Regions from separate parts of the Nocardioides baekrokdamisoli genome, predicted to be linked through region 1. Evidence: predicted binding sites of a transcription regulator. Region 1 holds the regulator's gene; the other holds the start of a gene.
What was found. The regulator HrcA, encoded in region 1, represses chaperone genes, less so after heat shock. The targets are predictions, from matches to a motif close to TTGGCACTCGNNNNNNNCGAGTGCCAA.
Positions count from the first base shown of each region.

Region 2: the regulator HrcA is predicted to act here: its motif matches at 13,578-13,604, upstream of groES (co-chaperone GroES).

Region 1 is NZ_AP019307.1:411,925-427,629, forward strand. Features, by position in the region: gene KCTC_RS01890 (Gmad2 immunoglobulin-like domain-containing protein) at 71-535, shown strand; gene KCTC_RS01895 (16S rRNA (uracil(1498)-N(3))-methyltransferase) at 532-1,269, opposite strand; gene dnaJ (molecular chaperone DnaJ) at 1,282-2,424, opposite strand; gene hrcA (heat-inducible transcriptional repressor HrcA) at 2,466-3,485, opposite strand; gene KCTC_RS01910 (DUF3097 domain-containing protein) at 3,607-4,452, shown strand; gene hemW (radical SAM family heme chaperone HemW) at 4,516-5,703, opposite strand; gene KCTC_RS01920 (error-prone DNA polymerase) at 5,971-9,312, opposite strand; gene KCTC_RS01925 (DNA polymerase Y family protein) at 9,312-10,823, opposite strand; gene KCTC_RS01930 (hypothetical protein) at 10,827-11,423, opposite strand; gene KCTC_RS01935 (MOSC domain-containing protein) at 11,552-12,190, opposite strand; gene KCTC_RS01940 (DUF4328 domain-containing protein) at 12,175-12,882, opposite strand; gene lepA (translation elongation factor 4) at 12,935-14,782, opposite strand; gene KCTC_RS01950 (hypothetical protein) at 15,066-15,705, shown strand, end outside.
Region 2 is NZ_AP019307.1:2,350,486-2,366,190, forward strand. Features, by position in the region: gene KCTC_RS11495 (class II fumarate hydratase) at 1-468, opposite strand, end outside; gene KCTC_RS11500 (rhomboid family intramembrane serine protease) at 491-1,075, opposite strand; gene KCTC_RS11505 (fumarate hydratase) at 1,156-2,841, opposite strand; gene KCTC_RS11510 (YdeI/OmpD-associated family protein) at 2,851-3,513, opposite strand; gene KCTC_RS11515 (alkaline phosphatase family protein) at 3,582-4,643, shown strand; gene KCTC_RS11520 (NAD(P)H-hydrate dehydratase) at 4,648-6,003, shown strand; gene alr (alanine racemase) at 6,000-7,133, shown strand; gene KCTC_RS11530 (alpha/beta fold hydrolase) at 7,130-8,173, shown strand; gene tsaE (tRNA (adenosine(37)-N6)-threonylcarbamoyltransferase complex ATPase subunit type 1 TsaE) at 8,175-9,080, shown strand; gene tsaB (tRNA (adenosine(37)-N6)-threonylcarbamoyltransferase complex dimerization subunit type 1 TsaB) at 9,157-9,786, shown strand; gene KCTC_RS11545 (GNAT family N-acetyltransferase) at 9,783-10,214, shown strand; gene tsaD (tRNA (adenosine(37)-N6)-threonylcarbamoyltransferase complex transferase subunit TsaD) at 10,211-11,254, shown strand; gene KCTC_RS11555 (glycoside hydrolase family 16 protein) at 11,398-12,255, shown strand; gene KCTC_RS11560 (class I SAM-dependent methyltransferase) at 12,294-13,475, opposite strand; gene groES (co-chaperone GroES) at 13,675-13,968, shown strand; gene groL (chaperonin GroEL) at 13,968-15,593, shown strand; gene KCTC_RS11575 (GNAT family N-acetyltransferase) at 15,677-15,705, shown strand, end outside.

The DNA of each region.
Region 1 (15,705 bases):
CGTGCGTGTCCATCCTAGGTGACCGGCGTGGCAGGGGCGACGCGGTTCGTCGACGGAGGACACTTGACCCATGCGGACGTTGCCTGCCCTGATCGCCCTCGGACTCGCTCTCACCGGATGCGGCACGACCACTGCAGCGGTGTCGGGAACGCCGACCAACTCCTCGACCCCGATCCCCACCGTGTCGATCGACACCACGCCGGTCAGCGCCAGGAGTTCGGTCGGTCAGGTCGTCCTCACCCTGTCGCAGCCGTACGGCAACACGCACGCGACGACCAGTTTCGCCGTCGTGGGGACGTCCAACTCCGTCGAGGCGAACACGCCGTGGGCGCTGACGAACGCTGCTCACAAGGTTGTCCGCCAGGGCGCGTTCACGGCTGACGGTTGGGGCGACAAGCTCTACCCGTACAGCGGGACCGTGTCCGTAGCCGGTCTCCCGGCGGGGACATACCTCTTCACCGTCCGGATCGATGACCCCTCTGACGGCGAGGGCAAGCCGGTGCCGCAGGTCTCGCGGGTCGTACTCGTCGGTTAGAACCAGCGGGGCGTACGCGACAACAGAGCGGACGCGGCCGCCACGCCCGCAGTGGACGTACGCAGCACCTCGGTGCCCATCCGGACCGTACGAGCCCCGGCGGCCTCGAACGCAGCCACCTCGTCCTCCGTCAAGCCACCCTCGGGGCCGACAATCAAGACGACCCGACCCGTCGGGGTCGGCAAGGTTTCGAACGTCGTCGTCGCAGCCTCGTGCAGGACCACCGCGAGGTCTGATCCCGCGATGATCGTCTTCACCTGACCAGTGGTCGCCATCGGCGCCACCGTGGGGAACCATGCCCGTCGCGCCTGCTTCGCCGCCTCACGAGCCGTCGCGGCCCATCGGGCGTGCGACTTCTCGGCTCGTTCGCCCTTCCAGACGGCCACCGAGCGGGCAGCCGCCCAGGGCACGATCGTGGCGACACCGATCTCGGTGAGCACCTCGACGGCCAACTCGCCGCGGTCGCCCTTCGGGATGGCCTGCACCACCGTGACCGAGGGCGTTGGTTCCTGATGGAGGCTCAGGTCGTCGACGACCACTGACAGCTCGCGCTTGCCGGTCTCGCTGATGGTGCCCGTGACGACGGTGCCGCGACCATCGACGACCATCAGTTGCTCCCCCACCCGCAGCCGGCGTACGGCCACGGCGTGGTGGGCTTCGTCACCGGTGATGGTCACCACCGATCCGACGGCGGAACCGCCCAGGTCAGGGACCAGATGCACCGGAAGCGACATGTCAGCCGACTGTCAGTGCGGTGCGACGACGTCGCGCAGGCGCCCGAAGACGCCCTTCTTGGTTGCCCGCAGCTGGCCGACGGGGCGCTGCTCGCCGCGCACGGCAGCGAGTTGCTGGAGCAACTCCTCCTGGCCCTCGTCGAGCTTCGTCGGCGTCTCCACCACGACCGTGACGATCAGGTCGCCGCGCCCACCGCGGAGGCCCGGTACGCCGCGACCCTTGATGACATGGTCGGTGCCCGACTGGGTGCCCGGACGTACGTCCAGAGCGAAGGTGCGGTCCTCCTCCGGCGTGGACTCCAGATCCGACTCCAGCGTCGGGAGCGTGAGTTTGGTGCCGAGAGCCGCCGCCGTCATCGGAAGCGTGACGACACAGTGCAGTTCGTTGCCCTGTCGGGTGAACAGATCGTGCTTCTCCACCCGGATCTCGACGTACAGATCACCTGCCGGACCCGCACCGACGCCGACCTCGCCCTGCTCGGCGAGGTGCACGCGCGTGCCGTTGTCGACGCCCGGCGGGATCGCCACCTTGAGAGTCTTGTGGGTGCGTACGCGGCCCTCGCCGGCGCAGTCGCGACACGGGTCAGCGATGACCGTGCCGTAGCCCTTGCATGCCGCGCACGGGCGGAGCGTACGGATCTCCCCTAGGAAGGAACGCTGCACCTGTGCCACTTCGCCGGCTCCGCGGCACGTCTCGCAGATGGCAGGCCGCGCGCCGGGAGCGGTCCCCGCGCCCTGACACGTCACGCACCCGATGGCCGTGTCGACCTCGAGCTCCTTGGTGACGCCGAACGCAGCCTCGGCCAGCGAGATGTCGAGCCGGATCAGGGCATCCTGTCCACGACGTTGGCGCGGGCGCGGGCCACGGTTCTGCGCCGTGCCGCCGCCCTGGCCGAAGAACGCGTCCATGATGTCGGTGAAGGTGAAGCCCTGACCGAAGCCGCCGAAGACACCATCGCCGCCGCGGTCGTACGCCGCCCGCTTCTGCGGGTCACTCAGGATCTCATACGCGTGGGAGACATCCTTGAACTTCTCCTGCGCGATCGGGTCCGGGTTGACGTCCGGGTGGTTCTCCCGGGCGAGCTTCCGGTACGCCTTCTTGATGGTGGCGTCGTCGGCGTCCTTCGGGACACCAAGCACCTCATAGGGATCCAACGTCTTCTCTCATTCGTCGTGGACGGGCAGCCGCACGCGGCTCAGTTGCCGTCGAGGATGCGGGACAAGTAGCGGGCGACGGCGTGGACGGAGCCCATCGCCGATGAATAGTCCATCCGGGTGGGGCCGACGACACCGAGCGCCGCCACGGAATCCGCACCGGGGCCGTAGCCGGCGGCGACCACGCTGGTGGCGGCGAGTTCCTGGACGGGGCCCTCCGTGCCGATCCTGACGGTGACTGAATCACCGGCAGCCTGCTCCCCCAGCAGGGTGAGCAGGACGACGTGCTCCTCGAGGGCTTCCAGCAGGGGACGTACGGCCGTGTCGAAACTGTCGCCGTACCGCGCGAGGTTGCTTGCCCCGGCGACGGCCACCCGCTGGCCGCCACGCTCGTCGCTGAGCGCCTCGAGGATCGTGGTCACGACTGGCGCAGCGATCGGCGAGGCCGGAATGTGCTGGAGGCCGATGGCTGCATCGGGGATCGTCCTGCCCTCGGTGGCGGCGTTGACCCAGGCACGCATGGCCGCCAGATCATCGACGGCAACCGGGGCCGTGGTCTCAATGAGGCGCTGCTCGACCCGGCCCGTGCTGAGGATGAGGACCACGAGCAGTCGCGTCGGGGCGACCTCGACCAGCTCGATGTGTCGCACGGTGGACCGGGTGAGCGTCGGGTACTGAACGACAGCGACCTGGCGGGTCAGTTGACTGAGGAGGCGGACGCTGCGATGCACCACGTCGTCGAGATCCACCGCTCCGTCGAGGAACGTCGTGATCGCGCGCTTCTCACCGCTGGTCATCGGTCGCACGGTGGCGAGGCGGTCGACGAACAGTCGGTACCCCTTGTCCGTCGGTACGCGTCCGGCGCTGGTGTGGGGCTGGCTGATGTAGCCCTCGTCCTCCAGGGCAGCCATGTCGTTGCGGACGGTGGCGGGGCTGACGCCCAGGCCGTGCCGCTCGACGAGCGCCTTGGACCCGACGGGCTCATGGGTGGAGACGTAGTCCTCGACGATGGCGCGGAGGACCGCGAGGCGGCGATCGCTGTGCGAGTTCGCACCCTGCATCTCCGCCTCCTCTGGCACTCGTCCGACTGGAGTGCCAATGCTACCTGCTGGCACCCGGTCAGCCCGCCCACGCACGGAGTGGGACTCGTGTGTCTCCAGTGACGTCTGAGAAGGTTGGGGCATGGTTGACCGGTACGGAAGCGATGTTCTCGCAGGCGATTGGCGTACGCCCGCCCGCGGCCGGACCGTGGACGTCCCCGCCACCCTCGGGGACGTCGTCGAAGAGGTCAGCACTGGCTTCTGCGGTGAGATCGTCGGTGTCGACCGGCAACTCAGCACGGTCACGCTTGAGGATCGTCGGCTCAAGCGGCGTACGTTCGAACTCGGCCCTGGATTCCTGCACGAGGGCCGACCAGTCGCGCTGGTCGCTGCGGCAACCTCTGCTGCACCAGCGGCACCGGCGCGTACCGCCTCTGGCTCCATCGCCGTCCAGGGTGTGCGTGCGCGTACCGCCCGCGCCTCGCGGATCTTCGTCGAGGGCCGCCACGACGCCGAGCTCGTGGAGAAGGTCTGGGGCGACGACTTGCGGATCGAGGGCGTGGTCGTGGAATTCCTCGGCGGCGTCGACGATCTGGCCGATCATCTGATGGACTTCAAGCCCGGACCCGGTCGCAAGGTCGGCGTCCTGGTGGACCACCTCGTACGCGGCTCCAAGGAGTCCCGGATCGCCGATGCGATTGTCCGCGGACCCAACGGGGCACACGTACGCATCGTCGGCCACCCGTTCATCGACGTCTGGCAGGCGGTGAAGCCGGATCGGCTCGGACTGTCGGCCTGGCCCACGATCCCGCGGTCGATCGAGTGGAAGAAGGGCATCTGCCAACACATGGGCTGGCCGCATCGCGATCAGGCCGACATCGCACGGGCGTGGAAGTTCATCCTCTCGAAGGTGAACTCCTACGACGACCTCGAGCCGGCCCTGCTCGGCCGCGTCGAGGAGCTGATCGACTTCGTCACGGTCGACTGACCGCCGAGACCCGGCAAATGTCAGCCGAGACCCGACGTCTGACAGGTCGAGACCCGACGTTTGTCAGTCGAGCAGGTCGCGTACGACTCCGTCGGCGAGCAGCCTGCCAGCATCGGTGAGCACCAGCCGCTCACCGCGTCGCTGGAGCAGCCCCCGCCCCACCTGCGCATCGATGGCCTGCTCATTGCCGATCACAGCGGTCGGCATCCCGTCGCTCAGCCGCAACTCCAGGAGCACCCGCTCGATCCGCCGGTCCTCATCGGTCAGGAGTTCACGCCCTGCCGCCGGGCTCTCCCCGGCGGCCAGGCGAGCCGCGTACGCGGTCGGATGCTTCGCGTTCCACCACCGGGTGCCGTTGACGTGGCTGTGTGCTCCGGGCCCGATGCCCCACCAATCGCCGCCCTGCCAGTACAGCATGTTGTGCCGGCAGCGCGCGTCTGTTGACGTGGCCCAGTTCGACACCTCGTACCAACCGAATCCGCGCGCCCGCAGCATTCGGTCGGCGACCTCGTACTTGTCGGCGAAATCGTCCTCCTCGGGCATCGGCACCTCGCCACGGCGTACGCGCCGTGCCAACGCCGTGCCGTCCTCGACGATGAGCGAGTACGCAGAAATGTGATTGGGGTCGCACGTGAGCGCGGCGTCGAGCGACGCCTCCCAGTCGGCCATCGACTCGCCGGGCGTGCCGTAGATCAGGTCCAGAGAGACCTGCTCGAAACCCGCCTCCCGCGCCCACGCGACGGCCTGGGGCACCCGGGCAGGGTCGTGGGTCCGGTCCAGGACTGCGAGTACGTGCGGGACTGCCGACTGCATCCCGAAGGAGATCCGGGTGAACCCACCTTCGCGGAGGGTCTGCAGCGACTCCAACGACACTGAATCCGGGTTCGCCTCGGTGGTGATCTCGGCATCTGTGGCCAGATCGAACTGATCGCGGATCGCGACGAGCATCGCCACGAGGTCCTCAGCGGGCAGCAGCGTCGGCGTACCCCCTCCGAAGAAGACGGTGTCGACCGTCGCCGGTCCGAGGATTCGTCGCGACAACTCGATCTCGGCGATCGCCTGCGAGGCGTACGTACTCTGCGAGACGCCCGGGCCGAGCTCGGTGGCGGTGTAGGTGTTGAAGTCGCAGTAGCCACAGCGCACCGAGCAGAACGGCACATGGACGTAGAAGCCGAGGCCCCTGCCGCTGAGTGTGGTCGGGAGCGAGCCGTCAGCCGGCGCGGGCTCGCCGTCGGGCAGGGCAGAGGGCATGAGCGATGTCAGGCCGGGCGCGACAACGTGTCAACGAGGTCGAATTGCACCCACACACGGTTGCCATCCCGACGGACCACGCGACCCGCAAGACTCTCCCCATCTGCATCCACGACTGAGACAACATCCAGAAGTTGGGGGTCGAACGTCGGGTCATCGCATCGAGGCCCTTGGGATATCCAGGTCTCCACGATGAGGTCGGACCCAACTTCGTTGGGGTCGTAGACCAAATCGCTCGCAACCATGATTGCATTGTACGGGTCTCTCTCAGCGGAAGTCGCGAGATCGGTGGCGCCACTCCAGGGCTTCGGCAGCGCTCATGAAGAGCTCGCTCATCGGGGACAGTTTGTCCGCGATGAGGTTGGTGACCCCGTCATTGCGTTCGAGGATGCCGCGGATCAGCAGGACCGAGTTGGTCGTCGCAGTCTTGCGATACCGCCCCCACACGCCCGCACTGCAGACCACGTTGAGCATGCCGCTCTCATCCTCGAGATTGAGGAATGTCACTCCGCCGGCCGTCCCGGGTCGCTGGCGGTGCGTCACCAATCCAGCCACGGTGAGCCGGCGGCCGGATTCCAGCGTCGTCAGGTCGCGGATACACGGCAGCCCAGACGCAGTGAGCGAGTCGCGCAGATGCGCAAAGGGATGGCTGTCGGGAGTCATGCCGGTCGCCCACAGATCCGCCAGAACTGTCTCGACCTGGTTCATCTCGGCCAGTTGCGGGGTCTCCGGAGTCATCCGAAGCCCATCGAGGTGATCCTCTGACTCGGTCCACCCCGCCTGCCAGAGCGCCTCGCGACGACTCATCTGGTCAATGGCGCCGGCGGTCGCCAAGGCTTCCAGTTGAGTCGCATCGAGGCCGGCTCTCCGGGACAGATCCTGAAGATCGGTGAACGGTCGTTCCTCGCGCGCGGTGACGATCCGCCGGGCGACCTCCAGCCCGATCCCCCGCACCGAGTCCAACCCGAGCCGTACCGCAAGATTCGCATCCCGGCGGTGTATCGGCGTCGGATCCGGCGTACCTGGCACCCACTCGGCCGGCTGTGAGTCGGACATGCAGGAATCGATGCCTGTCGGAACGGCCGTCCCCACCAGCGGTTCCATGTCTGCCTGGGCGGCGGAATGGTTCAGTGAGGGCCCCCTCACCTCGACCCCGTGGCGACGCGCGTCCTGGGTGAGTGACTGTGGCGAGTAGAACCCCATCGGTTGGGCCCGGAGAAGTGCAGCCAGGAAGATGCCCGGGTAGTGAAGCTTGAACCAGCTCGACGAATAGACCAGCTTGGCGAACGACAACGCGTGCGACTCCGCGAAACCGAAGTTCGCGAACGACAGGATCTGGACGTACACGGCCTTGGCCGTCTGCTCCGACATCTCCTTCGCGAGCATCCCGTCCATCAGCTGCGTCTTGAGGGATTCGATCCGCTCAATGCCTCGTTTGGACCCCATCGCCCGCCTCAACAGATCCGCGTCATCGACGGAGAAGTCGCCCAGGACGCGCCCCATGTCCATCAACTGCTCCTGGAACAACGGGACCCCCCTGGTCCGCTCCAGAATCGGTTCGAGCAGCGGGTGGGCGTACTCGATCGGCTCCCTGCCGGTCGCACGACGTACGTAGGGGTGCACGGCGCCGCCCTGGATCGGGCCGGGACGGATCAGCGCGATCTCGATCGCGAGGTCGTAGAAGCACCGCGGAAGCAGCCGGGGCAGTGTCCCGATCTGCGCACGACTCTCCACCTGGAAGACCCCGATCGAATCGGCTCGGCAGAGCATGTCGTAGACCGCCGGCTCTTCCTTCGGGACCGAGGCCAGCTCCCACGGCTCCCCCAGATGCTCACCGGTCATCCGCATCATGTGATCCAGCGCCGAGAGCATCCCCAGACCGAGCAGATCAAACTTGACCAGGCCCATGTATTCGCAACCGTCCTTGTCCCACTGCAGGACGGTGCGGTTGTCCATCCGGGCACGCTCGATCGGGACCACTTCTCCGATCGGTTCCTCGGTCAGGATCATCCCGCCGGAGTGGATGCCGAGATGACGCGGAGCCCCGAGGAACTCCCCCGCCAGGGTGATCACCGGCGCCGGGATGTCCTCACTCTCCACCGATGTCCATGAGCTGATGTGTTTGGACCAGGCATCCTGCTGGCCGACCGAATAGCCCAGCGCCTTGGCCGCGTCCCGGACCGCCATCTTCGGGCGGTATCCCACGATGTTCGCCACCTGAGCGGCATTGCGCCGACCGTATTCGCGGTAGACCCACTGGATCACCTCCTCCCGACGGTCCGAGTCGAAATCGACATCGATGTCGGGTTCCTCCTCACGATGTTCGGAGATGAACCTCTGGAACGGGAGGTTGTAGAAGACCGGGTCGATCGCGGTGATCCCCAGGGCGTAACAGACTGCACTGGCGGCTGCCGATCCTCGTCCCTGGCAGAGGATCTCCTGGGACCGGGCGTACGCGACGATGTCATGGACGATCACGAAGTAGCCGGAGAAATCCTTGCGCCCGATGACATCGAGTTCATGCTCGATCGTGGCTCTCGCCCTGGCGACGAAGGCTGGATCGTCGGCGTTCGCCTGTGCGTACCTGACCTCAAAACCCTCCTCGGTCAGATGTCGGAGCCAGGAGGTCGCAGTGTGTCCCTCGGGTATCCCGCGCTTGGGCAGTTTCGGTTTCGCCTTGAGCAGGTCGAACGCACATGCGTCAGCCACCTCCACCGTCCGCGCCACCGCGTCGGGATAGCGCACGAACCGCTCAGCCATCTCGACGCCGCTGCGCACGTACGCCGTCGGGCCCGGCAGCCAACCGCCCATCTCGACCAGGCTCCGTCGTCCCCTGACCGCAGCCACGGCATCAGCCAATCGATGATGATCCGGACTGGCGTAGTGGACGTTGTTGGTGGCCACGATCGGGAGCCCCAGTGCCTCGGCCATGGCAGCACGGCGATCGTTGACCTGGGTGTCCAGCGGCCCACCACGATCGGTGAGTTCGACGTAGACGCTGTCTGCGCCGAACCAGTCGACCAGGAGCTGTGGACGCTCGCCGAAGCCCTTACGACATCCGGTCAGCACGACCCAGTGACCACGCCCCCGATCGACCAGCTCATCGAGGTCATAGACCGGCCGCCCCTTCTCGTCGCCTCGCAGGTGCGCCTCGGTCATCGCGCCAGCCAGCCGCCGATAGCCGTCCACCCCTCTGGCCAGGACGAGCAGATGCTCACCCGCCGGGTCGGGGTTCCCGTTCTGCGGGCCCGGAAGATCCAGAGAGAGCTCCGCGCCGTAGATCGTCAGCACGTCACCGGCGGCCTTGGCTGCCTCCGCGAACAAAGGTGCTCCGTAGAACCCGTCGTGATCAGTCAGGGCGATCCCATGCAGGCCCTGGCGGGCGGCTTCCTCGATCAGTTTGTCCGGCCCAGAGGCACCGTCGAGGAACGAGAAATTCGAGTGCGCGTGCAGTTCCGCGTACGGCACGACCACTTCGGGCCGCTCTATCTCGAGCGAGGTCAGACGTTTGCGTTTGCGGGTGATCGGCGCCTCGGACTGCAGATCCGCCTTGCCGGAGAGTCGACGTTCCAGTTCCGACCAGGGAACGTTCGGGTTGCTCCACCCCATCAGTCGTACAACGCCTCGGTGAACCAGTCCCCGCCGGCGTATGCCATCAGGAAGGCGCGTCCGTCCGCCCCCACCACCTGGAACCGTGCCAGTCCGCGGGCCGGTGCGTCCCACCACTGCTCGGCGACCGCCCACGGCCCGGCCCAGGCTGACACCATCTGCCAGTCCTCCCACGGCCCGGGCTTGAACCGGGCCGGCGGCGACGACATCTGATCGCGACCGCGTACGACCACCGGGCGTTGCGCGGCGTCCACGACAGCGGCCGGCGCTGGCGTCGGGAGTACGCGCGCGGGCGCAGGCGGCGGGATCGATCCCGGCCACGGCAGCTCGCGCGATCTCAGGTCGACGGCGCGTTCACCCCAGGGCACGGTGTGCTGACGCTCGGCCGGAGCTCGTCCGCCCTGCAGCATCGGGGTGACCACGGACTCGTGGCCGAGCATCCCCTGGACACGTGCGATGCCCCGCTCCACGCGGGCATCGGTGCCGCCCCAGAGGCCATCGGCGTGCACGGACTCGTCCACCACCGCCTGCGGCACGAACCGGACCACCTCCACCGCCGACCGCAGGTCACCTGCCCTCAGCGTGCCGACGAGTTGCCAGTGCAGCCGATCGATCATGTCCGTCGAGGCGAACCACCGCGGATGCAGCCAGACCCGCTCCGAAGCGATCACACCGTCGGCCTCGACCTGGATGAGCAGTTCGGTGCAGACCAGTTGTCGCATCCCGAGCTGGGTGACGAATCGCTCCGCCGCCTCCTTCGCGCTGAAGCAGACCGTCTCGGCGCTCTCCAGCGGCGGCTCGAATCGCACCTCGGTGACCAGGTCCGGAGGAGGCGTACGCCCGCTGACGGGACGGGTGCCGTGCCCGCGGATCACCCGCTGGACCCAGGCCGCCTGCGACCCGAATCGGGTCCGGACCTCCGGCAGGTCGGCCAACTCCCCAAGCGTCTGCAACCCCAACCGCTGCAGCAGCGACACCGCGCTCTGGTCCTCCAGCGCCTCCACGGGCAGTTGCCGCAGGAAAGGCGTCGATTCCTCGACCACAAAGGTCTGCTGCGTCGAGGCCCTCCGGGCAGCCTGCTCGGCGGTGAACAGTTCGTCCGCAACGCCGATGCGTACGTCCCACACACCCAGGTCGACCACCCGCTCGGCCAGCACTGCCCCAGCTTCGGGTTCTCCGCCGTAGAACCGACCCGGTGACCGCAACGCGGCCAGACCCGGCCGCAGCGGCATCACCCCTGGTCGCAGCGCCTCCAACGCGCTCAGGACACCTTCGAAGGCCCGGGTGTCGCGATCCGGGTTCGCGGTCAGCACTGCCAACTCCGGGCAGCGCGACTGGGCATCACGTCGACGCATCTGCCGCCGGATCCCGTAGTCGCGTGCCGAGGTGTTGCACGCCTGCACCCGATTGGCCGCGAACACCGCCGCCGGCAGGTGCCGCGGCATGTCCTGCTCCTGCAGCGCAGCCGCGACCGGCCAGTCAGGGCACCAGACCACCATCGTGCGAGACACGATTCAGCCCACCTCCCTCATCGCAGTGACTGTCCTGTCAGCAGCCCTGAGGCCACCGTCCGCCGCCGGAAACCACACCGGGACACGTGCGATCGGAGCCGATCCGCGCTGAGCCTCGATGACCACCTGACGCGCAGTGAGCACGCCATGCCCCTCCCCGAGACCGCTCCAGCGCGGCTGGGTCATCCGCAGGCGCATCTCGGCCCGGGGCCAGTCGCCGATGGCCAGCAGGGCTGCGCTGCGGGTCCTCAGTCGGGCAGCCAGGCGCTCGGCAGTCCGCTCGGTCACCCGTACCGGCGGTCGCACGACGACACAGGCGGTCACGTCGATCAACGCAGCGGTGGCCTCCAGCCAGGACTCACCCGGGTCGGGGACGAGGATCAACCGCTCTAGCACGATCCCGAGCTCACTGGCAGCCTCCAGCCCCAGATCAGGGACGCCGACGACCGCGCACCACTCGCCCGCTGCGCTCGGACCAGCCATCAGTGCCATCGCCAACGTCGCACCGTCCAGCGCGTACGCCCCGCCTGCCCGCAGTTGGACGACCCCGCTCAGGGCGGGGTGGGTCGGGATCTCGCGTCCCATGACCGGGGCCTGCATCCGTCGCATCCGGGCGCGAAGGTGTTCAATCTCCTCCAGGCCCGGTTTTGACGGAGTCAGCGTTGCAACCACACCTCATTTTCGAACATATGTTCGAACGAATCAAGAGGTGTCTCAGCCCTCGATCCTCATTCGGCGAGTTTTGCGCGCATGTCTGAGCTGAGGAACTCGAAGACCCCCGGCGCGAGCAACGCGGGCCTCAACGAATGATCCAGATTCTTCGCCCGGAAGACATCGCTCACCGTCACGCCGTGACCGGGCCGATGCACGACCTCGATCGCATCGCCAGCCTTCAGCACGCCTTCTTCGATGACACGTAGGTACGGCCCGGGTCGGCATTCTGCGGTGAACTTCTTCACCCACCGGCTGTTGTCGTAGCCGGAGAAGCCCATCCAGCTCTTGAAGTCATTGCACGGCGTACGCACGTGGCAGACCTCGAGGAGGACTGATCCGATCCGCCACCGCTCGCCGATCTCAGCCTCGTTGACGTCGATGCCCTCGGTGGTCAGGTTCTCCGCGAACTGCCCGTTGCGCAGTTCCACACCGAGCCGCTCGCTCCACAGATCGAGGTCCTCGCGGGCGAAGGCGTACACCGCTTGATCCACACCACCGTGATGGCGCACATGCGTCTGCGTATCAGAGGTGATGCCGAGAGTCGTGACGCGAACCGGTTCGTCGGCCGGACGCTTGTCCATCGAACTCACGCCCAACTCGGCCCACTCGGCCTTCGCCGACGGGCCGACGTTGACACTCAGGACTCGGGCCATGCCCCGATCGTGCCATCCTCCTTGGCGTTCTGCTCGAACACCGCCCGGGTCAGTTGCGACACGACCACGATCGCCAGCAGCGAGGCGACGATCTCGACACCGCAGACCGCGATGGCGATTCGATTGAACGACCTGAATGTGCCGAGGTCACCGACCTTGACCTTCTCGGACAGGAGTACGCGCCCCAACTGTGAGCTCAGCAACCACACACCCCACCACCAACCCAGAAGTGCCGCGGACGTCCGAGACACCCAGTGGCTCCACAGATCACGCATGTTCTGGAAGGGCATCCACAGGTTCCCGATCGGGATGAACCACGATCCGGCGTGCCACCCAGGTGAGCGTCGGAGCTCTCCGGCTGGGGTCGCCTTGGCGATCTTGACCTGCCAGACGCACCACAGGATCCCTGCAACCAACCAGCCGACAAGTTCTGCATTTCCCAACATGCGTCGAATGTCGTCGTACCACTTGGCGTCGTCATACGCCGCCGGTGAGCCCTGCCGCACCTCGTTGAGGAACCCTCCGTTGCCCCACCAATGCACACCGAGGAGAACCACGTTGACTACGGCGATCAGGGCGACGAGGACTGTGATCGCACCGGCCAGGCCCCGGATCGCGGAGGACGGTCGGTCAGGAATGCGATCAGCGGGAGACGGCGGCGGCAGGGGCGGCGCGATCGGAAGATCAGACATGGCGCGGATCCTGCCACGCCGAACCGCCGTGCGTACCTACTTCTTCGGCTTATCACCCGCCGGGCCCGTGGGACGACAACGCCGCCACAAAGGCCTCCTGCGGTACCTCGACGCGGCCGACCATCTTCATCCGCTTCTTGCCTTCCTTCTGCTTCTCCAGCAGCTTCCGCTTACGCGAAATGTCGCCGCCGTAGCATTTGGCAAGGACGTCCTTGCGGATCGCACGGATGGTTTCGCGGGCGATCACGCGGGCACCGATGGCGGCCTGGATCGGCACCTCGAACTGCTGCCGCGGGATGAGTTCCTTGAGTTTGCCGGCCATCATGATCCCGTAGGCGTATGCGGCGTCCTTGTGCACGATCGCGGAGAACGCATCGACCGGCTCTCCCTGCAGCAGGATGTCGACCTTCACCAGGTCGGAGGCCTGGTCACCGCTCAACTCGTAGTTGAGCGAGGCGTACCCCTTGGTCTTGGACTTGAGCTGGTCGAAGAAATCGAACGCGATCTCGCCCATCGGCAACGTGTAGCGCATCTCGACCCGGTCCTCGGAGAGGTAGTCCATGCCGAGCAGGGTGCCGCGCTTCAGTTGGCACAGCTCCATGATCGTGCCGATGTAGTCCGACGGCGACAGGATCGTCGCGTTCACGACCGGCTCGCGCACCTCGGCGACCTTGCCGTCCGGGTATTCCGACGGGTTCGTCACCGTCACCTGCGACCCGTCGTCGAGCTTGACCTCGTAGACGACGTTGGGCGCGGTCGAGATCAGATCGAGGTTGAACTCCCGCTCAAGCCGCTCACGAGTGATCTCCATGTGCAGCAAGCCGAGGAAGCCGCACCGGAAACCGAATCCGAGCGCCCCGGAGGTCTCCGGCTCGAACGTCAGCGCTGCGTCGTTGAGCTGCAGCTTCTCCAGCGCCTCACGCAGCGTCGGGTAGTCATCCCCGTCGATCGGATACAGACCGGCGAACACCATCGGGTTGGGGTGCTCGTACCCGCCCAGGCTTTCCGTCGCCTGCCGTGCGTTGTTGGTGACCGTGTCACCCACGCGGGACTGGCGTACGTCCTTCACCCCGGTGATCAGGTAGCCGGTCTCGCCGACGCCGATGTGGTCGGCCTTGATCGGCTCCGGGCTGATCACGCCGAGTTCGAGCATCTCGTGCGTCGCACCGGTCGACATCATCTTGATCCGGTCGCGGTGGGTGAGTTTGCCGTCGAAGACACGGACGTACGTGACGACGCCGCGGTAGGTGTCGTAGACCGAGTCGAAGATGAGGGCACGGGCTGGAGCATCGGGGTCACCGGTCGGCGCTGGGACAGACGCGACGATCTCGTTGAGCAGTTCCTCGACACCGAGTCCGGTCTTCGCGCTGGTGAGCAGGACGTCCTCGGGCTCGCAGCCGACGAGGTTGGCGAGCTCGAGCGCGTACTTCTCGATGTTCGCGCTCGGAAGGTCGATCTTGTTGAGCACCGGGATGATGTGCAGATCCGCACCCATGGCCAGGTAGAGGTTGGCGAGCGTCTGCGCCTCGATGCCCTGGGCTGCATCGACCAGCAGGATCGCCGCCTCACACGCCTGCAGACTGCGGCTCACCTCGTAGGTGAAGTCGACGTGTCCGGGCGTGTCGATCATGTTGAGGACGAAGGTCTTGCCCTTGTCCGCGCCGCCGGTGACCGTCCAGGGCATCCGGACAGCCTGCGACTTGATGGTGATGCCGCGCTCGCGCTCGATGTCCATCCGGTCGAGGTACTGAGCCTTCGCGTCCCGGTCCGAGAGGACCCCGGTGAGCTGCAGCATGCGGTCCGCGAGGGTCGACTTGCCGTGGTCGATGTGGGCGATGATGCAGAAGTTGCGAATGATCGCCGGATCGGTGGACCCTGGACGGGGTGCAGCCGCGTTCATTCACAACCTCCGAAAATTGGACCGGACGATTGCGCGATCACGGCGCTCGTCGCACGTGCTCAAACGTTCTCTTTCCGGACTTCTACGCACGGATTCTTCCACGGCGGACAGCAGATCCACCGATCGCGGGCTACCGGCCAGTGACGGGGCCACAATCGGGCCCCTCCACCTCGCGACGCGCCGAGATGCGGCGTGTCGGCGCGAGTGGCACAGCTGCGCGCGGCCCCAGCGGACGGATGCGAACCGCAGGCTGAGTTGCTGAGCGCCTGCCAGACTCTCCACCGTGATCGTGAACGCCATCCCGTACGGGCGCACCGCCCGACGACTGGAGTGGGCGCACTTGCCTCCGGCCGTACGCGGGGTGATCGAGCAACGGATCGGCTCGAAGATCGTGGTCACCGAATCACGTACCGGCGGCTTCACCCCCGGATTCGCCTCGCTGGTCGTGTCCGCTGCCGGGACCACCCACTTCGTGAAGGCTGCCTCGCTGGTCGCGCAGCGGCCGATCGCGGAGGCCTACCGGGCCGAAGGGCGTGCGCTGCGGACCCTGCCCCCGGGCGTCGCGGTGCCCCGGTTGCAGTGGATGTACGACGCCGACGACTGGGTCGTGCTGTGCATCGACCCGGCTGATGGCGACCAGACGCCGCGCCCCTGGACGGAGGCCGACGTACGCACGGCGTCGAACACACTCGTGACGCTTGCCGAGGCACTCACTCCGGCGCCCGGGCTCGGCGTCGCCGACTTCGCCGACGCGTACGCGGACTGGCCGTCGTGCTGGGACCACGTACGCAGGGCCCAGCCCTCGTTGCCGCATCTGGATGATGCAGCCGCGCTGGCCGCACGCTTCGCCGGTGTCACGGCCGGAGACACCCTGGTGCACGGTGAGGTACGCGACGACAACCTGATCTTCATCGACGACGACA
Region 2 (15,705 bases), 1.0 Mb from region 1:
CTGCAGTGTGGCCAGCGCAGGCAGCAGATCGGTGACGACAGCAGAGGCCGCAGCGACGTGGATCGCGGTCGGGAACACGTCGTTGGATGACTGGGAGGCGTTGACCTGGTCGTTCGGGTGCGCCTGGGCCAGGTGCCCGATGACCTCGTTGGCGTTCATGTTCGACGAGGTGCCCGAACCGGTCTGGAACACGTCGATCGGGAACTGGTCGTCGTGCTTCCCGTCGGCCACCGCGAGGGCCGCCGCCTCGATCGCGTGAGCGACCTCCGGCGCGAGCACAGCCAGCTGCCCGTGCACCGTCGCCGCGGCGGCCTTCACCAGGCCGAGGGCATGGATCAAGGCCGGCTCGATCGGAGTTCCCGAGATCGGGAAGTTCTCGATCGCGCGCTGCGTCTGGGCGCCCCACAGAGCCTCGGCGGGCACCAGGACCTCGCCCATGCTGTCGTGTTCGGTACGGAAGTCGGTCACGACTCGAACGTACTCCGCAGGATCAGTCCGTCGAGCGGTCGCTCAGCACCCACGCAGCGAGAACGCCGCCCAGCGCCCCGCCGAGGTGTGCTTGCCAGGAGATCCCCGACGAGGTCGGGAGTACGCCCCAGACGAGGCTGCCGAAGGCGATCGCGATGACCACGCCGGCAACGATCTGTCCGATCTTGCGGGTGTAGATCCCGCGGGCGATCAGGTAGGTGAGCAGCGCGAAGATCACGCCGCTCGCTCCGACCGTCACCGTGTGGGCCGGGCTGAACAGCCAGGCCGAGAGCCCGGCGGTGATAGCGCCGATGAAGCTCACGCCGAGGAACCGACGCCAGCCTTCGAGAAGCACGATGAAGCCCAGGATGACGAGTGGGACGGTGTTGCCGAGGAGGTGTTCCCAACTCGCATGCACGAGTGGCGAGGTGAACACCGCCCACAGGTCGGAGAACCGATGACTGTGCAGCCCGAGGTCTCCGTCGAGCGAGTGCGAGCCGCTCGCGTCAAGGAGCTCCACGCCGTACAACCCAGCGGTGACGGTGCCGATGCCGACCGCGGCCGTCTTGATCGGTCGCGTCTTCGGGCTCGGCTGGGTGGTGCTCATGCCTCGATCGTACGAGGCCCCGGATGCGCTTGATGTGTCCTCGCGACGTACCTGGCACGTCGCGAGAACACATCAAGGTGTTAGCGCTCCTTCGAGCGCACCCGGATCCCGCTGATCGGCACCGTGACGGTGCCCGACGGGTCCTGGAAGAAGTCGTTGCCCTTGTCGTCGACCACGATGAAGGCCGGGAAGTCCTCGACCTCGATCTTCCAGACCGCTTCCATGCCGAGCTCGGGGTACTCGAGCACCTCGACCGACTTGATGCAGTCCTGCGCCAGCCGCGCGGCCGGCCCACCGATCGAGCCGAGGTAGAAGCCGCCGAACTCGTCGCAGGCCTCGGTGACCTGTTTCGACCTGTTGCCCTTGGCGAGCATGACCATCGAGCCACCCTCGGCCTGGAAGGCCTTCACGTACGAATCCATGCGTCCCGCTGTCGTCGGACCGAACGAGCCGGACGCCATCCCGGTCGGGGTCTTCGCGGGTCCGGCGTAGTAGACCGGGTGGTCCTTCATGTACTGCGGCATGCCCTCGCCGGCGTCCAGGCGCTCCTGGATCTTGGCGTGGGCGATGTCGCGAGCGACGACGAGCGGCCCGGTGAGCGAGAGGCGGGTCTTGACGGGGTGCTTCGACAGCTCGGCGAGGATGTCCGCCATCGGCTGGTTGAGGTCGATGTTGACGACCTCGCCGCCCTGGATCAGGTGCTGCTCCTCGGTGTCCGGCAGGTAATGCGCCGGGTCGGTCTCGAGCTGCTCGAGGAAGACGCCCTCGGCCGTGATCTTGCCGAGCGCCTGGCGGTCGGCCGAACACGAGACCGCGATCGCGACGGGGCACGAGGCGCCGTGGCGCGGCAGGCGTACGACGCGTACGTCGTGGCAGAAGTACTTCCCGCCGAACTGTGCACCGATCCCGAAGGACTGGGTCAGCTTGAAGACCTCTTCCTCCAGTTCCAGGTCGCGGAAGCCGTGTGCGGACATCGACCCCTCGGTCGGCAGGTGGTCCAGGTAGTGCGCCGAGGCGTACTTGGCCGTCTTGAGGGCGAACTCGGCCGACGTGCCGCCGATGACCACCGCGAGGTGGTACGGCGGGCAGGCGGCGGTGCCGAGCGACTTGAGCTTCTCGTCGAGGAACTCCAGCATCCGCTTCGGGTTGAGGATCGCCTTGGTCTCCTGGAAGAGGAACGACTTGTTGGCTGAGCCGCCGCCCTTGGCCATGAAGAGGAACTTGTACTCCGGCTTGCCGTGATCCTCGGTCGCATAGATCTCGATCTGCGCCGGCAGGTTGGTGCCGGTGTTCTTCTCCTCGTACGTCGTCAGCGGTGCGAGTTGGGAGTAGCGGAGGTTGAGCGAGGTGTACGCGTCGTACACGCCACGGGAGACCGTCTCGGCGTCGTCGGAGCCGGTGAGTACGCCCTCGGACTTCTTGCCCATCACGATCGCGGTGCCGGTGTCCTGACACATCGGGAGGATGCCGCCGGCGGAGATGTTGACGTTCTTGAGCAGGTCGAGGGCGACGAAGCGGTCGTTCCCCGACGCCTCCGGGTCGTCGATGATCTTGCGCAACTGAGCCAGATGCGCGGGGCGCAGGTACTGGTTGATGTCCTTGATCGCCTCGGCCGTCAACTGCCGGATCGCCTCCGGATCGACCTTCAGGAACGTACGACCGTCAGCCTCGATCGTCGACACGCCCTCGGTCGTGATCAGCCGGTACGGCGTGGTGTCCTCGCCGATCGGGAGCAGGTCGGAGTACAGGAAGGGTGCCTCAGCCACGGGCCGAGCCTAATCGGTGGTCGCGGCCTCTGCCGCCGCGGCAGCGCGTTCGGACCAACGAGGAGGTACGCCGTACCGCTGGCTCGGGATGAGCCGCCCCGCCGTGTGATCCTCGATCAGCTGGGCCATTCGCTTGTCGCGGGTTGCCTGTTGCTTGGCTCCCGCCACCCAGACGGTGCAGATCTTGCGATACGACGCCGTCGCCTCTGCCCAGAACGCGGTCGCGGGGGCCGAGGCTGTCATCAGCGCCGCGTGCTCCGGGGTGAAGTCCGTCGCGGGTTGCTCATGGGCATACGGCGTCGAGGGGCGGCGGTTCTCGTACGCGGCCAGACCGGACGGCTGCATCCGGCCCTCGGCGCGGAGCCGTTCGACGGCGTCGATGTTGATCCGGCTCCAGTTGGAGGTGGGTTTGCGCGGGGTCCAGCGCTGGCGTACGGCGTCCTCGTCGATCCGTTCGACCTTCGAATCGATCCAGCCCCAGCAGAGCGCCACCGTGACGGCGTCCTCCCAGAGCAGCCCTCGGTCGGCGACATGCTTCTTGCGCAACTCCATCCAGAGTTCGGTCTCGGTGTCGTGGAAGCGGTCGAGCCACGCCCAGAACTCGTCGGTGCTGCGGAAGTGGATGGCCGGCTGGTCGTCGCTGCCTCCGGGATGTCCAGGTGCGTACGCCACTCCTGAAGCCTGCCAGAGCGAGCGGTGATCTGTGCCGGGCCGACTGTGATGTCGGGCAGACTGGCGACATGCGCATCCGGATCCTGCTGCTCGCGCTCGTCCTTCTGGCCGGCTGCGGCGTCCCGAGCGCCGGGCCGGCGCCGACCCATCCCACGGTCGAGTTGACCGCGGCCTCGCCGTACGGGCACGTGTTCGTGATCGTGCTGGAGAACGAGGACGCCGCGCAGACGTTCAGTACGAGTTCGCCGGCGGTCTACCTCAATCGGTGGATCAAGCCGCGGTCGGTGTTCGTACCCAACTACTACGGCATCGGCCACCACAGCCTCGACAACTACATCGCGATGATCAGCGGCCAGGCACCGAACACGAAGACCCAGGCCGACTGCCCGACGTTCGCTGCGTACACGTCCTCGACGATCGGCGCGAACGGTCAGGTGCAGGGCACAGGCTGCGTCTACCCGTCGAACGTGCCGACAGTGGCGAAGCAACTGGCCGGAGCAGGCAGGACCTGGCGGGCGTACCTGGACGGCATGCAGACCGCCTGTCAGCACCCGGCGATCGGCGCCCGGGACCCCAATCAGGGCGAGACGGCTGCCACCGCGTACGCGACGAAGCACAACCCGTTCGTCTATTTCCGGTCGATCTCTGCGGCTACCTGCGCGAGCAACGACGTACCGCTCACTCATCTCGCCGCGGACCTCGGCAGTGTCGCGAGCACCCGCAACCTCAGTTACATCGTCCCGGACCTCTGCAACGACGGTCATGACACGACCTGCCCGTACGGCCGCGGGCCCGGCGGACTCACCGGTGCCGACGCCTGGTTGCACACGTGGGTTCCGAAGATCCTGAACTCGCCTGCGTACAAGCAGGACGGCCTGCTGATCATCACCTTCGATGAGGCAGGGACCGACTCCAGGGCCTGCTGTCATGAGGTCGCCGGCCCCGGCGCCTCGATGCCGGGGCTCAACGGGCCGGGCGGCGGCCGGGTTGGCGCGGTGATGATGTCGCCGCGGCTGAGCGCGCGCACGATCGCGGGCGGTTACAACCACTACTCGTTGCTGGCCACGATCGAGCACATCTTCGGTGTGCCGCGGCTCGGCTTCGCGGCCCCCGCCGCGCCATTGGCGTGATCACATGAAGATCGCGAGGCGCGTCGAGGCGATCCGGGCAGCCGAGGTCGGCGCGATTGCGGCGGCACCCGGGGACGCGCTGATGCGTCGGGCAGCCGCTGGGGTCGCGCGCGCGTGCATCGAGCAGTTGGGCGGGGCGTACGGACGCCGCGTCCACCTCGTCGTCGGCGTTGGCGACAACGGCGGGGATGCGCTGTACGCCGGGGTCGCGTTGGCCCGACGAGGTGCCCTCGTCACTGCCACCCTCGTGGCCGGGCGTGCTCATCCGGGGGCGTTGGCCGCGTACGTCGCTGCCGGCGGACGACTCGGTCTGACCGGTCGTCCGGACCTGGTCGTGGACGGTGTCGTCGGGATCGGCGGCCGACCCGGCTTGCGCCCCGAGGCCGCGGCGGCCTTCGAGCAGGTGGCCGGGGTGCCGATCGTGGCGGTCGACGTGCCGTCCGGGGTCGACGTGGACAGCGGCGAAACCCCTGAGATCCATGTCGACGCGGACGTCACCGTGACCTTCGGATCACTGCGGCACGCCCATCTCGTCGACCCTGCTGCCGCTGCCTGCGGCGCTGTCGCGGTGGTCGAGCTGGGTGTCGACTTCCCAGCCGGCGACGTCGAGGCTCTCGAAGCCGAGGACGTGCGGCTGCTCCTTCCCGCCCCCGAGAGTGACGACCACAAATACACCCGCGGTGTCGTCGGCGTACGCGCCGGAAGCGTTCGCTATCCCGGCGCAGCTGTCCTCGCCGTCGCTGGGGCGAGCGTCGGTTTCGCAGGGATGGTCCGCTACGTCGGAGCGGCCGGGGAACAGGTCGTGGCGGCTCATCCCGAGGTCGTCGGGGCCGGCAAGGTCCAGGCTTGGGTCGTCGGCTCAGGGACGGATGCGGACGCGGAATCGCATCTGCACGCGGCCGGCGGGACCCCGATCGTCATCGACGCCGACGCACTCGTTCACCTTCCCGGCGCAGCCCCGGCCGATGCCGTACTCACACCGCACGCCGGCGAGTTGGCGACGATGCTGGGCGTGAGCCGGGACGAGATCGAGGCGCGGCCGCTGCACCACGTCCGTCAGGCTGCGGAGGCGTACGACGCCGTCGTGTTGCTCAAGGGGCGGCGGACCCTGATCGCGCGTCCGGACGGTCGGGTGCGCGTGAACACCACGGGTACGCCCTGGCTGGCGACGGCGGGCTCCGGCGACGTGCTCGCGGGCCTGATCGGGTCGCTTCTGGCGACGGGAATGTCGGGATTCGACGCTGCCAGCGTGGGTGCCTGGTTGCACGGCCGGGCCGCCCAAGCATGCGGCGACGGCCCGCTCGTCGCCGGGATGCTCCCCGACGCGATCCGGGCCGTGGTGGAAGACTTGTTCGCATGACCCGCGCCGAGATCGTCGTCGACCTCGCCGCGATCCGGGACAACGTACGCACCATCGCGGCCTTCACCGGGACGCCGGTCATGCACGTCGTCAAGGCCAACGGGTACGGCCACGGGCTGCTCGAGAGCGCCCGCGCAGGCCGTGCCGGCGGTGCCACGTGGCTCGGCGTCGCCGGTGTCGAGGAAGCACTCGCGCTGCGTGCGGGCGGCGACAGCGGACCGATCCTGGCGTGGTTGATCACGGCGTCCGACGATGTCGCCGCAGCGATCGGGGCAGGCGTTGATGTCGCTGCCTACACGGTCGCGGACCTCGATCGGATCGCGGAGACTGGACTGACAGCCCGCGTCCAGCTCAAGCTCGACACCGGCCTCACTCGCGGAGGTGCCTCGCGTCCCGACTGGACGGCGCTGTTCGAGCGGGCGAGGGCAGGTGAGCTCGACGGCTCCTGGAAGATCACCGGGATCTGGTCGCACTTCGTGGCCAGCGAGGAGCCTGACGAGACGATCAACGACGAGCAGGAGAAGGTCTTCCGCGAGGGCGTCGACGAGGCCCGGGCGGCAGGTCTGGCTCCTGAGGTGATCCACCTGGCCAACTCCGCCGGGGCCCTGCTGCGTCCCAGTAGCCGGTTCGATCTGGTCCGGATCGGGATCGCCTCGTACGGTCTGGAGCCTGCGCGCGGTGTCAGCCCGATCCCGCTTCGACCGGCCATGCGCGTGGTCGCCGAGGTCGCGCTGGTCAAGGACGTCCCTGCAGGGCAGGGCGTCTCGTACAACCACCGATGGGTGGCGCCCGCCGACACGCGGGTCGCGCTGGTCCCGGTCGGGTACGCCGACGGCATCCCGCGCGCTGCGAGCAATCGCGCAGACGTCGCCATCTACGGGGGCTACCGGGCGCCGATTCGAGGCACGATCTGCATGGATCAGTTCGTCGTGGACGTATTCGGCGAGCCAACGATTCTTGTCGGTGACGAAGTCGTTCTGTGGGGCGATCCGGAGCAAGGGGTGCCCTCGGCCCAGGACTGGGCCGAAGCGGCTGGCACGATCTCGTATGAAGTTGTGACGCGCATCGGCGGACGGTTGTCGAGGCGCTATGAGGATCTGGGGGGAGACAGTCGTGAGGAACTCGCATGAGTAGGACACGCACCACGGCGTGGAGCGTGGCGGGTGTCGCCGCGGCTGCGGCAGCAGGCGCCGGCGTACGCGCGGGGATCCGGGGCCGCCGTCGCCGGCAGTCGGTCGACGTCCCGCTCGATGGCACCGCTCTGGGCACCCTCCACTCCCGTGCGCGGACGGTCGTTGCCAGCGACGGTGTCCCGCTGCATGTCGAGGTGGACGAGGCGGACAGCGAGATCACCCTGGTCTTCATCCACGGCTACTGCCTCAACCTGGACTGCTGGCACTTCCAGCGCGCGGCGTACCGCGGACTTGTCCGGAGCGTGTTCTACGACCAGCGCAGCCACGGACGCAGCGGCCGATCGAGCGCGACCGGTACCACGATTGATCAGCTCGGCCGTGACCTGCTCGACGTGCTCCATGCGGTCGTTCCCGAGGGCCCGATCGTCCTGGTCGGACACTCGATGGGTGGCATGACGATCATCGCCCTGGCCGAGCAGCACCCGGAGTTGTTCGGCGATCGCATCGTCGGCGTCGGGCTGGTCTCGACCACCGCCGGCGGCCTGGACCCGGCGAAGTTGCTGCTGCCGATGGTGCCGATGCGACTGAGCCGACCGCTGTCGAACTCGGCGGTCAAGACCTTGGCTGTCGGGCACAAGGCGGTCGATGGTGCCCGTCGTCTCGGTCGCAACCTCGCCGTCGCGATGACCGACCTGTTCGCCTTCGGCGATGAGGTGCCGGCGGAGTTCGTCGCCTTCGTCGACGAGATGCTGTCAGCCACGTCGTTCTCGGTGATCGCGGACTTCTTCCCGACGTTCCGGACGCTCGACAAGTTCGACGCGCTCGGCCCCCTCGCGAAGGTGCCGACCACGATCATCTGTGGCACCGGTGATCGGCTCACGTCGGTCGGCCACAGCCGCAAGCTTGAGTCGCGCATCCCCCGCTCCGTACTCATCGAGTGCCCGGGAGCCGGTCACATGGTGATCATGGAGCGGCATGGCCAGGTCAATGCCGCCCTCGATCAGTTGATCGCGTCGGCTTCACGTTCCCGCGCCTGACGTGCTCACCGTCCGCACCGCGGGCGTCGAGGACGCCGCCCAGATCCATCAGGTCGTGATCGCCGCCTTTGCGGCACGGCCCCGCCTTGATCCACCGGCGGACGCGCTCTCCGAGACGCCGGAGTCACTCGCGATGGCCCTCGCCGCTCACGGTGGAGTCCTGGCCCTGGTCGACGGCCATCCCGCAGGCGCGTTGATCCTCGACCCCGTGGGACGCACGCTGTTCCTGCGCCGCGTGGCCGTCTCTCCGTCGGCGCAGGGCCACGGGGTTGCCGCCGCCATGCTCTTCCACGTTCTTCGTACCGCGACCGCCGACATCGATGACGTCGCCGTCCTCGCCCGTGAGGAACTGCCCTCCACGGTGGCCTTCTGGGAGCACGAAGGCTTCGTCGAGGTCGGACGCCGGTCGCCGTTGATCGAGTTGCGGCGTTCGGCACGCGCGGAGTCCGCCGTCGCTGAGGACGCGGACGAGATGCGGGGGATTGGCAAGCGCATCGGTCGTCAGCTCAGGGCCGGCGACCTGCTGATCCTCACCGGCGAACTCGGTGCAGGGAAGACCACGATCACCCAGGGCATCGCCGAGGGCCTCGGCGTACGCGGTCCCGTCACGTCGCCCACGTTCGTACTCGCACGTGTGCACCCGTCCCTGGTCGGCGGCCCGCCGCTGGTGCACGTGGATGCCTATCGGTTGGGTTCGCTTGATGAGCTCGACGACCTCGATCTCGACACCGACCTCGACCTGGCCGTGACGATCGTCGAATGGGGCCACGGCGTCGCCGAGGGCCTGTCCGAGTCGCGTCTGGACGTACGCATCACCCGCGCCGTGGCCGATGAGGTGGGGGAGACGCGTCGCGTGGACGTGACCGGCACCGGCCCGCGCTGGCGCGAACGACCGCCGCAGATCTGAGGCCCAGGGAAGGTCTCGGGGTTGGGCACCCAACCCCGAGACCCTCCCTGGACCCCAGACACGCGAGACTGGTGCCGTGAAGCTTCTCGCCCTCGACACCGCCACACCCTTCGTGGTCGTGGCGGCGTACGACGGTGACCGAGGTTTCGAGCGGGTGTGCGAGACGCCGATGAAGCACGGCGAACAGGTCGCACCGCTCATCCAGCAGGTGCTGGCGGACGCCGGCTGGTCACCTGCGGATCTGACCGGGATCGTGGTCGGTGTCGGTCCCGGCCCGTTCACGGGACTCCGGGTCGGCCTGGTCACCGCGCGGACGATGGGTTTCGCCCTCGACATCCCGGTGCACGGCCTGTGCACCTTGGATGCCTTCGCGATCGACGCGGGCATCGACGAGCCGTTCACCGTGGTGACCGACGCACGCCGCCGCGAGGTCTATCTGGCCACCTACGAAGCGGCAGAGCCGCGACGGAGCGTTCGCAGGACCTCCGGTCCTGAGGTCGTACGCCCCGCCGAAGCTGTCACGGTCGGGACGGTGGTGGGCCCAGGCACCGAGCTCTACCCCGACACGTTCGGCGACGCACGAGGACCGATGCGGCCTTCGGCGATCACGATGGCTCGTGCCGTCGCTGAGAACCTGGTCGAGGTACTGCCGCCGGAGCCGCTCTACCTGCGTCGCCCCGACGCCGTCGAAATGGCGAGCCGATGACGCGGCTGGCGCTTCCCGATGACCTGCCGCTGGTGGCCGCTCTCGAGGTCGAGTCGCTTCCTGCGGACGCCTGGTCGTCTGACTACCTCGGCCGCGCGATCGCAGGCGAACTGCCGACGATCGAGGTCTGGGTCAGCGAGGACCTGACTGCATATGCCGTGGTGTCGGTGCTCTACGACGTCACCGAACTCCAGCGGCTCGGTGTCCGACAGGACGCTCGACGATCCGGTGCGGCGACGCGTCTCGTACGCGACCTGGCTGCTGATCTGGCAGCGCGCGACGTCGAACGCATGGTGCTCGAGGTACGGGTCGACAACATCGGGGCACGGGCCTTCTACGACCGCCTCGGCTTCCGCGAACTCTCGCAGCGGGCCGGCTACTACGCCGACGGCACCGACGCGTACGTCCTGGAATGGGTGATCCGATGAGCGAGCCCTTGGTCCTCGGTATCGAGACCTCGTGCGACGAGACGGGGGTCGGCATCGTCCGCGGCAACACGTTGCTCGCCGACGCCGTCGCCAGCAGCGTCACCGAGCACGAGCGCTTCGGTGGCGTGGTGCCTGAGGTGGCCAGTCGTGCTCACCTCGAGGCGATGGTTCCGACCATCCAGCGGGCCTGCGAGACGGCCGGCGTCACGCTCAAGGACGTCGACGCGATCGCCGTGACCGCCGGCCCCGGGCTGGCCGGCGCCCTGCTGGTCGGTGTGGCCAGCGCGAAGGCTCTGGCGCTGTCGCTCGACAAACCTCTCTACGGGGTCAACCATCTCGCCGCGCACGTCGCGGTGGACCAGTTGCAGCACGGCCCCTTGCCCGAGCCGTGTCTGGCCCTGTTGGTGAGCGGCGGGCACTCGAGCCTGCTCAGGGTCACCGACATCACCACCGGGGTGGACCCGCTGGGTGCGACCATCGACGACGCCGCCGGCGAGGCCTTCGACAAGGTCGCCAGATTGCTGGGGCTGGGATTCCCGGGCGGGCCGGCGATCGACCGGACGGCCGCCTCGGGCAATAGCGTCGCGATCGACTTCCCGCGGGGTCTGACCTCGAGGAAGGACATCGAACGGCATCGCTTCGACTTCTCCTTCAGCGGCCTCAAGACGGCGGTCGCGCGCTGGATCGAAGCCCGCGAGCGAGCCGGCGAATCGGTGCCGGTCGCGGATGTCGCAGCGTCGTTCCAGGAGGCCGTGGCTGACGTGCTCGTACGCAAGGCCCTCGATGCTGCGACCAGCGAGGGCATCGACTCGATCGTCCTGGGCGGCGGAGTCGCAGCGAACAGTCGACTGCGCGCGATGCTCGAGGAGCGGGCCACTGCGGTGGGCGTCCGGGTACGCGTCCCGCGCCCCGGTCTGTGCACCGACAACGGTGCGATGGTGGCTGCGCTGGGCTCCGAGATGGTGTCCCGAGGCCGCGCACCCAGTGCGCTGGACATCCCGGCCGACTCGAGTCAACCGGTCACCCACGTTCTCTGGTGAGACGGTCGTCGTCGACGGGTAGTTCTTAGGGGCCATGCGGTCGTGACGCGGGCGCGGACGCTGCCGAACGCGGTTCAAACCTAAGTTCGGATGCGGGGAACAGTCCCTTTCTCGGGGGTCTGGCAAGGGGAAAGAAAATGAAAATGGTCGTCAGGGCCGTGGCCGCAATGTCGGTCACCGCCGCAGTGTGTGTGGTTTCGCCGGCTGCGCAGGCGATCGGATCCGTGAACGGCGGATCCTCAGCGTGTGGCTACAACATCATCAACTCGCGTTTGTACAAGTGCACGTTCGACGACGAGTTCAACTCGACGAAGCTCGACACCAGCAAGTGGGTTGTCAGCACCGGGTTCGTGACCGGCGACGCATCTGCGTACGCCTGCACCGTCAATGACCCGCGGTACATCAACGTGAGCGGCGGGTCGTTGCACCTGACCGCTGCGCAGGTGAGCACGCCGGTCCCGTGCAACGGCTACCCGGCCTCCAACTACGAGGCTCCGACGGTGTCGACCTGGCACTTGTTCAGCCAGCAGTACGGCCACTACGAGATCAAGATGCGTACGACGGCCACCACCGCTCCGGGACTCCAGGAGTCGGTGTGGATGTGGCCGGACGACCGCTACAGCGCCGTGAACTGGCCAGTCAGCGGTGAGATCGATGTCGCGGAGACGTACTCGAACTACCCGGGTCTCGCGATCCCGTACCTGCACTACTCGGCCACCGACAACGGTGGTGCTGTCCCGGGCACGAACACGGCCTGGAACTGCAACGCGCAGCGCGGTGTCTGGAACACCTACACCGTGGACTGGACCGCGACGTCCATCACAGTCGGCATCAATGGCACGACCTGCCTGGTGAACACCTCCGCCGACCCGGCCTTCCAGAAGCGCTACATCATGGCGATCTCGCAGGCGCTCGGTTCCGGCACCGATGCACTTACCTCGGGGACGCCGCTTCCGGCCACCACGGACGTCGACTACGTCCGGGTCTGGGCGCCGATGTAACAACCGGCGGGAGTAGGTCAGCTGGGAGACGGAATTCGTCAGAACGGTTCGACCAACCAACAACTTCCACCATCGCGGACCCGAGTGAGGACAATCGTGCCCTCCTCGGGTCCGCTCAGTTGCAGGCGCTTGCGCAGCGTCTCGGGCACGATGTCGACGCCGCGCTTCTTGATGGTCAGTCGGCCGATGCCGCGTTCACGCAACGCAGCCTTCAGCTGCTTCTCGCGATAGGGCAGTTCCTCGATCACGCGGTACCCGCGGGCGAAGGGCGTACGGAAGGACGAGTCCGAGGTGACGTACGCGATCTGCGCATCGATCAGTCCGCCGCCGACACCGGCCGCGACCGCGGTCACCAGGCCTGCGCGGATCACAGCACCGTCGGGTTCGTAGAGATACTCGCCCACGTCGCGTACCAGGGACTCGTTGGTCGAGCCCGTCGGGACCGGATCGTCCTCATCGGTCAGGGTGGCGAGTCCGCCGTCGCCGAGCACGGTCGCCCGTCGGCGTACGGTCGCCAATCCGCCCGACCACAGCGCAGCCTCCTTCACCTCGCCGCGGTCGGAGACCCACTCGGCCTCCACGCCGTCCGGGATCAGGTCGTGCGGGATCCCCGGCGCGACCTTGACACAGGACGTCCGTCGCAGCAGGGACTCGACGAAGGGCCAGGGCGGTTCCCAGCCGTCGGCGTTGAACACGCGGCCGCGAGCGCCTCGTCGTGCGGGATCGGCAAAGGCGACCGAGAACGGAGAGGTGTCGACGGTGGTGGCGTCGGCGACCATCACGGCGCCCGCCAACCCGAGCGCGTCGAGGTTGGCTTGTGCGACCGCGACCCGGACGGGATCGAGGTCGACGCCGGCCACGGTGATGCCCTGTTCGGCGGATGCGATCAGGTCGCCTCCGATGCTGCACCCCAAGTCGATCAGGGACTGGGTCACGAAGGCGTTCAGTCGTCCCGCGCGGTGCCGAGCGACCGCAAGACGAGTCGCCTGTTCAAGACCGTCGGGGGTGAAGTACATCCGGCCCGCCAGGTCGCCGAACTTCGCGACCGCCTTCTCTCGGAGCACGACCTGGGTCAGCGTCACTGCCACCTGTTCGGCGGAAGCCTCGCGGCGGAGCAGGTCGTGGGCCCGCAGATCCCCCTGAGTACGCACCTCGGCGGCCCGGACCAGCAACCGCTGCCCGGGCTCGGTGAGCAACCAGCCGAAGGTGTCGAGGTCCATCCGCCCATCCTCGCAGCCCGCCGAAACTCGGCATCCGTCACGCCGAAACCCGGCATCCGTCACGCCGAAACCCGACATCCGTCAGTTCGAGGACGTACGCCGCTGGCACTCGGTTTGGGTGAGTGCTAACGTCGCTGTTGGCACTCTCGACCGGAGTGTGCCAACACCAGACATCTGATTCATATGAGGAGTCGGCATCGTGTCGATCAACATCAAGCCGCTTGAGGACCGCATCCTGATCAAGCAGGTCGAGGCCGAGCAGACCACCGCCAGCGGCCTGGTCATCCCGGACACCGCCAAGGAGAAGCCGCAGGAGGGCGAAGTCCTCGCTGTCGGTCCGGGCCGCGTCGATGACAACGGCAACCGCGTTCCGCTCGACGTCACCGTCGGCGACAAGATCATCTACAGCAAGTACGGCGGCACCGAGGTCAAGTACGCCGGCGTCGAGTACCTGCTGCTGAGCGCGCGCGACGTGCTCGCGGTCATCGCCTGATGCCGAAGCTGATCTCGTTCGACGAGGAGGCCCGTCGCTCGCTCGAGCGTGGGGTCGACGCTCTCGCGAACGCCGTCAAGGTGACCCTCGGCCCGAAGGGCCGATACGTCGTACTCGACAAGAAGTGGGGCGCCCCGACCATCACGAACGACGGTGTGACCGTCGCTCGTGAGATCGAGCTCGACGACCCGTTCGAGAACCTCGGTGCGCAACTGACCAAGGAAGTCGCCACCAAGACCAACGACGTCGCTGGCGACGGTACGACCACGGCCACCGTGCTGGCTCAGGCTCTCGTCCACGAAGGTCTGCGCGCGGTCGCGGCGGGCGCGAACCCGCTCGGCCTCAAGCGCGGCATGGACGCTGCGGCAGCCAAGGTCGGCGAGGCCCTCAAGGACGCCGCTCGCGCAGTGAACGACGAGAAGGACATGGCCAACGTGGCCACCATCTCCTCGCGTGACCCGAAGATCGGCGAGATCCTGGCCGAGGCGTTCAGCAAGGTCGGCAAGGACGGTGTCATCACCGTCGAGGAGTCGAACACCACCGGCACCGAGCTCGAGTTCACCGAGGGCATGCAGTGGGACAAGGGGTTCACCTCTGCCTACTTCGTGACCGACCAGGAGCGTCAGGAAGCGGTCCTCGATGACCCGTACATCCTGATCAACCAGGGCAAGATCAGCTCGATCCAGGAGCTGCTCCCGGTGCTCGAGAAGGTCATGCAGACCGGCAAGGCGCTGATGATCATCGCCGAGGACGTCGAGGGTGAGGCTCTGTCGACGCTTGTCGTCAACAAGATCCGTGGCACCTTCAACGCGCTCGTCGTGAAGCCCTCGGCCTTCGGTGACCGTCGCAAGGCGATCCTGCAGGACATCGCGATCCTCACCGGCGGCCAGGTCGTCTCCGAGGAGGTCGGCCTCAAGCTCAGCGAGATCGGTCTCGACGTGCTCGGCCGTGCCCGCCGCGTGGTGGCGTCGAAGGACAACACCACGATCGTCGACGGCGCGGGTGCCGAGGCGGACGTCAAGGCTCGTGTCGGTCAGATCCAGCAGGAGATCGCCAACAGCGACTCCGACTGGGACACCGAGAAGCTCCAGGAGCGCCTCGCGAAGCTGTCCGGCGGCGTCTGTGTCATCAAGGTCGGCGCACACACCGAGGTCGAGCTCAAGGAGAAGAAGCACCGGATCGAGGACGCCGTCTCCGCGACGCGCGCCGCGATCGAGGAGGGCATCGTCCCCGGCGGTGGTTCGGCTCTGGTGCACGCGGTCTCGGTTCTCTCCGACGACCTCGGTCTCACCGGTGACGAGGCTCTCGGCGTACGCATCGTGGCGAAGGCTGCGGTCGAGCCGCTGCGCTGGATCGCCGAGAACGGTGGCGAGAACGGCTACGTCGTGGTGTCCAAGGTCCAGGAGGCCGGAGTCGGGAACGGCTACAACGCCGCCACCGGCGAGTACGGCGACCTGGTCGCGCAGGGCGTACTCGACCCGGTCAAGGTCACGCGCTCGGCGCTGATCAACGCAGTCTCGATCGCCGGCATGCTGCTCACGACCGAGACGCTGATCGTCGAGAAGCCCGTGGACGAGGAGCCGGATTCGGCGCACGGTGGCCACGGACATGGTCACGGCCACTGACCTCTGAGGCTGGCGGACGACAAATCCGTAACTGCTAACAACGACGAAATCCTGCCGCAACGAATGCGCGGCAGGATTTCGTCATGTTGTGGCGCGTACGAACGACCCTGCC